Regions from separate parts of the Streptococcus sp. 11273D007BT genome, predicted to be linked through region 2. Evidence: predicted binding sites of a transcription regulator. Region 2 holds the regulator's gene; the other holds the start of a gene.
The links. The regulator HrcA, encoded in region 2, represses chaperone genes, less so after heat shock. The targets are predictions, from matches to a motif close to TTAGCACTCNNNNNNNNNGAGTGCTAA.

Region 1: the regulator HrcA is predicted to act here: its motif matches at 1,391-1,417, upstream of groES (co-chaperone GroES).

Annotation. Positions count from the first base shown of each region.
Region 1 is NZ_JBPWPE010000001.1:239,501-242,900, forward strand. It holds gene ACEE75_RS01445 (PTS mannose/fructose/sorbose/N-acetylgalactosamine transporter subunit IIC) at 1-141, shown strand, start outside; gene ACEE75_RS01450 (PTS system mannose/fructose/sorbose family transporter subunit IID) at 143-979, shown strand; gene ACEE75_RS01455 (DUF202 domain-containing protein) at 994-1,284, shown strand; gene groES (co-chaperone GroES) at 1,436-1,720, shown strand; gene groL (chaperonin GroEL) at 1,736-3,358, shown strand.
Region 2 is NZ_JBPWPE010000001.1:346,289-349,688, reverse strand. It holds gene dnaK (molecular chaperone DnaK) at 1-664, opposite strand, end outside; gene grpE (nucleotide exchange factor GrpE) at 871-1,401, opposite strand; gene hrcA (heat-inducible transcriptional repressor HrcA) at 1,434-2,468, opposite strand; gene ACEE75_RS01925 (glycoside hydrolase family 73 protein) at 2,710-3,297, opposite strand; gene ACEE75_RS01920 (M15 family metallopeptidase) at 3,294-3,400, opposite strand, start outside.

The sequences.
Region 1 (3,400 bases), 110 kb from region 2:
CTTGGCCTCAACTTGGTGTCAAGTGCGGTGATTTCACTTATTTTTGCAGTGATTTTCTATGAAATTGCAAGTGTGCGTAATATGAAAGCAGCTGCGCCAGCAGGTGTTGATTTTGAAGATGATGACGAGGAGGATATCTAAGATGGCTCAAAAGAAAATTTCTCAAAAAACTTTAACAAAATCATTCCACCACTGGTATTATGGACATCTGACTTGTTTTTCACAAGAGCATATGCAAACCTTTGGTTACTTGACTTCTATGCTTCCAATTGTGGAAGAGCTTTATGATAAAAAAGAAGATCAAGCAGAAGCCATTAAAACCTATACTGCCTTCTTTAATACTGAGCCACAACTAGGTTCACTGGTCGTGGGGATTACTGCAGGTCTTGAAGAAGCGCGTGCCAATGGAGCAGCTGGTGTCAATGATGAAACCATTAACGGTCTTCGTGCTGGCTTGATGGGGCCTGTTGCAGGTATCGGTGACTCTCTTATCGTTGGGACCTTGATTCCTATTATCTTAGGAATTGCACTAGGTTTATCTAATGGTGGTTCTCCAGTAGGTGCGATTTTCTATATTATTGTTTGGAACCTTTTAGCTTACTTTGGGATGAAGTTTGCTTACTTTAAAGGTTACGAATTAGGAGATAAAGCAGTTGAGTTTCTTGTTGGTGCTCAAGGGCAAGCTATCCGCAAATCTGTTTCTATCGTTGGAGGTATGGTTATTGGTGCCGTTGCTGCAACATGGGTACCTGTAAAAACAGCTTTCCAATTGAAAAATGCTAAAGGAGAAGCCTTCCTTGTTCTTCAAGATCAACTTGATGGAGTTTACCCAGGTCTCTTAACAGCTCTCTTTATCTTCCTTTGCTGGTGGTTAATGGCTAAGAAAAATCTATCACCAATTAAAGTGATGTTGCTTCTAGTTCTCATTGCTTTTGTTGGGGTTATTACAGGCTTCTTTAACCCAGGTTTGTCTTACTAAGAAAAGGTGAAATGATGCGTCAACAAGAATTAATCCAAGGTTATGAACAAGAAATCAAATACCAACAACATATGTTAGATAATCTAGGGAGATGGCTAACCCTTCTCTTTAGTCTAACAAGTTTAGGTATTGTCCTTGCATACTCCTTTCATTCTAACTATATTATCTTGTCAATCTTTGGATGGATTTTGGCAATCCTGTCAGGGCTAGCTATGCTAGTCTTTGGATACGGCATCTATAAGGGAAGATTAAACCTTCAAAAATTGGTAGCAGATTTTGAGCAACAGCGACAACGGCTACACTAAAGATAGGGTAGGAAAGGCTAAAGATTTAGCTAATTTCCTATCCTATTTTTGTAATGTTTTTTTCTTGACTATTTTTGACCAAGTGATACAATAAGAAAGGTAAAGATTAGCACTCTTTATCAATGAGTGCTAAAACGAATGGAGGATACAGATGTTAAAACCTTTAGGAGACCGTTTAGTGGTCAAATTTGTAGAAGAAAAAGAAGAAACTGTTGGTGGCTTTGTCCTAGCAGGTGCTAGTCAAGAAAAGACTAAAAAAGCTCAAGTACTAGCCGTAGGTGAAGGGATTCGTACCTTGACAGGTGAGTTGATTGCCCCTAGTGTTGCTGTCGGTCAAACTGTTTTAGTGGATAGCCTAGCTGGTATTGAAGTCAAAGAAGACGGTGAAAAACTAAGCATTATCCGAGAAGCAGATGTATTAGCAATTGTAGAGTAAGAGGAGAGAAATATAATGGCAAAAGAGATTAAATTTTCAGCAGATGCCCGCGAAAGTATGGTACGTGGAGTTGATATTTTAGCAGATACGGTCAAAGTAACCTTAGGTCCTAAGGGACGTAATGTCGTTCTTGAAAAAGCTTTTGGCTCACCTCTTATCACAAATGACGGTGTGACCATCGCTAAAGAAATCGAACTGGAAGATCATTTTGAAAATATGGGAGCTAAATTAGTTTCTGAAGTAGCTTCAAAAACCAATGATATCGCAGGAGATGGGACGACAACAGCAACGATTTTGACACAAGCTATTGTGCGTGAAGGTTTGAAAAACGTCACAGCTGGTGCTAATCCAATTGGTATCCGCCGTGGGATCGAAGCAGCCGTTACCGTTGCCGTTGATGAGCTAAAAGCGCAAGCACAACAAGTTGAAACTAAGGAAGCCATTGCTCAAGTTGGAGCAGTTTCTTCTCGTAGTCAAAAGGTTGGAGATTACATATCAGAAGCGATGGACCGTGTTGGTAAAGAGGGTGTGATCACTATCGAAGAGTCTCGTGGTATGGAGACAGAGCTTGAAGTGGTAGAAGGCATGCAGTTTGATCGTGGCTATCTTTCACAATATATGGTGACAGACAACGAAAAAATGGTAGCTGACCTTGAAAATCCATTTATTTTAATGACAGATAAGAAAATCTCTAATATTCAAGATATTCTTCCTCTTTTAGAAGAAATTCTAAAAACAAACCGTCCGCTTTTAATTATTGCAGATGATGTAGATGGAGAAGCTCTTCCAACTCTTGTTTTAAACAAAATTCGTGGCACGTTTAACGTTGTGGCAGTGAAAGCTCCTGGTTTTGGTGATCGTCGAAAAGCTATGCTTGAGGATATTGCCATCCTAACAGGCGGGACAGTGATTACAGAAGATTTGGGTCTGGATCTTAAAGATGCGACCATGCAGGTTCTTGGACAAGCTGCGCGTGTAACGGTTGATAAGGACTCAACAGTCATTGTTGAAGGAGCAGGTGAAGCAACAGCGATTGCTAACCGTGTTGGTATCATCAAATCACAAATTGAGACGACAACATCAGAATTTGACCGCGAAAAATTGCAAGAGCGTTTAGCTAAGTTAGCAGGAGGCGTAGCGGTTATCAAAGTTGGTGCTGCCACAGAGACAGAGTTGAAAGAAATGAAACTCCGTATTGAAGATGCTTTAAACGCTACTCGTGCTGCTGTTGAAGAGGGAATTGTCGCTGGTGGAGGAACTGCCCTTGTCAATGTTATTGATAAAGTGGCAAGCCTTGAGTTAGATGGAGATGAAGCGACAGGTCGTAACATTGTTAAACGTGCCCTCGAAGAGCCTGTTCGTCAAATTGCTTACAATGCAGGATATGAAGGTTCCGTTGTTATTGATAAGTTAAAAAACAGCCCAGCTGGCACAGGCTTTAACGCTGCAGACGGTGAGTGGGTGAATATGATTGAAGCAGGTATTATCGATCCTGTCAAAGTGACACGCTCTGCTCTTCAAAATGCAGCCTCTGTTGCTAGCCTTATCTTAACAACCGAAGCCGTAGTTGCCAACAAACCAGAGCCAGCTGCACCAGCTCCAGCTATGGATCCAAACATGATGGGTGGCATGATGTAACCAAGATACTTTTACGTTAAACAAAGCCCAACAAAAATAGGA
Region 2 (3,400 bases):
AGTCAATGCCGTTTTCTTTTTTGAACTCATCAACCATGTGGTCGATAATTTTTTGGTCAAAGTCATCACCACCAAGTTTGTTGTCACCTGCTGTTGCAAGTACATCAAAGACACCATCACCAAGTTCAAGAATAGAAACGTCGAAAGTACCACCACCAAGGTCGAATACCAAGATTTTCTCGTCTTTGTCTGTCTTGTCCAAACCATAAGCAAGAGCTGCTGCAGTTGGCTCGTTGACGATACGTTCTACTTCAAGACCAGCGATTTTACCAGCATCTTTAGTTGCTTGACGTTGGGCATCATTGAAGTAAGCAGGAACGGTGATAACCGCTTTGGTTACTTTTTCACCAAGGTAATCTTCTGCATAGCCTTTAAGATATTGAAGAATCATGGCTGAGATTTCTTGTGGTGTATATTCTTTACCGTTTGCTGAAACTTTTTCAGACGTTCCCATTTTTGATTTGATTGAGATAATGGTATCTGGGTTGGTTACTGCTTGGCGTTTTGCCGCGTCACCAACGATGATTTCACCATTTTTGAAAGACACAACAGACGGCGTTGTGCGGTTACCTTCTGGGTTTGCAATGATTTTGCTTTCTGTTCCTTCAAGAACTGCAACTGCTGAGTTTGTTGTCCCTAAGTCAATACCGATAATTTTACTCATGTGTTTTACCTCTTATTTTAGTTTTCTTTTTATTCATTCATAGTTTACCGTCATTGCAGACGAGGTTTTTTCATAGTTTTCGAGTAACTCTTGTCGCTTTAGCGACCTTAGAGTTACCGACACAAGGTTTGCCCAAGAGCTAGGAGCCTCTCGACGAAGCGATTGGTTGCAAACTACTGTGCATGACATTTCGGTCAAGTTTTTGTTTAGTTATAGACCACAACCATCGCTGGTCTTAAGAGACGATCGTGAAGTTTGTAACCTTTTTGGAAGACTTCTGCGATGGTATCTGCTGGGTGATCATCATCTGCTGGTAAAGTTTGAACAGCCATATGAAGATTATGGTCAAAAGTGTCAACAACAACTTCTTCAACACCTTCTTCTTTAAGAGCTTGAATCAAACTTTCTTGTACCATCTCAATCCCTTTTTTAACATCGTCTGATAAGCCTTCAACTTGAAGTGCACGCTCTAAGTTATCTAAGCTTGGTAACACTTTTTTCGCCAAGTCTTGTGAACGATAGCGTTGTAAGCTTTGACGCTCCTCGCTAGCACGACGTTGAATGTTTTGCATCTCAGCATGCGCACGCAAGTACTTGTTCTCAAACTCATCCGCGCGTTCGTTAGCAAGCTCTAGTTCTGATTTCTCCGCTGTTTCAGCTGTCTCTTCAGCGACTTCTTCTGCTGCCGCCTCAACTGCTTCTTCAACAACTTCTTCGTTTTTAATTTCTTCTGACACGCTATTACCTCTTTATTTTCTAATTTTACTATTTAATTGACCTCGTAGTGATTGCTATTAAGATAGCGGAAAAAGTCTCCCAACTTAGCCGTTAATACCTGAGCAATAATATTCATCAAACTCATAATTCTACGATAATCCAACTCAACTGGACCAATCAAGGTAATAATCCCAAGTCCCCTATAAGGAATAAGGAAATGCTGATGAATCACTGTCAAGTCTGACAAACTTTTTTCCTTACTTTCAGCTATCTGAACAGCTTGTTTATGATTTTGATCTAAGCTAGAACGAATTTCAAGTGCTAAGGATTGATCATTGTCCAAAAACTGATAAGTCTCTAAACCTGCAAAGGTAAGAACATTTCCTTTACCTGCCAATATGAGATTTTCTCTAAACATAGCAGAAAAAATATAATCAAATAAATCCAAGACATGATCTGTCCGCTTAAAATAACGTTGCATCACTTGAGGAAGCTCTGTCCTTAGACGATAATGAATATCTAAGACACGCTCACCCACAAATCGTTCAATGACTACCGTCTTCAAAGTATTCAAGTCACTATCTAAGAAACTTTTAGGAATCGCAAATTGAACCGTTACAGGAGTGGTATCATCTAGCGTCAAAACTGCCAGAGCATCGTGATGACTGAGTTTCACTACTTCAAAAGAAGTTAAGACTTGACGACTAGGCTCCACATCCAGTACAACCGCCGTATAACCTGTTAGTTGCGATAAAATCTGAGCCGCCTGTGATAAAATATCCTCCAATTTGAAAAACTCATGATCAAAATCTTTTACAACTTGATAAACATCTTGTTCATCGATTTGATCCAAAGTCAAGGAGTGTTCAACAAAATAACGAAAACCTTCCTGACTAGGCAAGCGACCACTTGAAGTATGTGCTTTTTCCAAAAGACCAATCTTCTCTAGAGCTGCCATGTCATTTCTAATCGTTGCACTACTGGAGTTGATAGAGGCCTGAAGCGCTTTTGAACCAACAGGCTCACGAGTTTGCGTGAAGATATCAACTATCAGATTTAAAATATCACTTTGACGTTGAGTGATCACTTGACTCGCCTCCTATCTCTTGTTAGCACTCTACCACCGCGACTGCTAACTTTATGTTTCTATTATACTCCTTAGTTAAATAAAGTCAAGCGAAAAACTCAAAAAATTAGCACTCTTTTGTAAAGAGTGCTAAAAATCCGTCTAGAGACTGAGATTTTCTTGAAAATAGAATCTCATCAGCTATATGCCGCCCTAGAAATAATGAAATCTACTCAATATAAAAAACAGCTAAAGCTGTTTTTTACTGATCATATTGGTCCAAGCCATGTTTTTTAATAAGCTTAACTAACTTACTAGCATAATCGGGATCGGTTGAGTATCCTCCATCTTGTAAAGCTTGTGCTGCCTTTTGATAACTGCTAGCTGTGACAACATTCTTATATAAATCTGTACTCCAGTAAGTTCCACCACGCAACAGTTCCATATAAGATGTCATAGCTTCCTCATAAGATTTATAAACCACAAAGTCTTCTGTCGCCTGAGTCCACTTACTATTAACATAAACCTTGGTACCTAACTCAATGTGGGGTTCCCCAAAAGAAGCTTTTATACCATAAAGATTGTGGTATTTTACAGCTAAAAGATAGTTTCCATAACCCGAATCTAAGCAAGCTTGCCCTAATATAATAGAAGTTCTCACACCATAACTGTCAGATAGTTCTTTAGCATAAGGTAAGACTGTTTCTATAAACTGTTTCTCTGTGTATCTCGTTCCCATACTTTTTTGCGCTAAGGGTCGCTCATGATTTAGTGCCAAAGGTAAAATGAGAAAGAAAACAAGGCTTGTTATTACAACACCTAAAAAACGTAAACTAATCCTTCTTCTCATTTACCATTCTCCTTTAACAAATCTAAATAAGCTTCCAGAGAAAGATTATGCTCTGTCATATAAGCTGCCGACTCTTTTCCAACATAACGATAATGCCAATCCT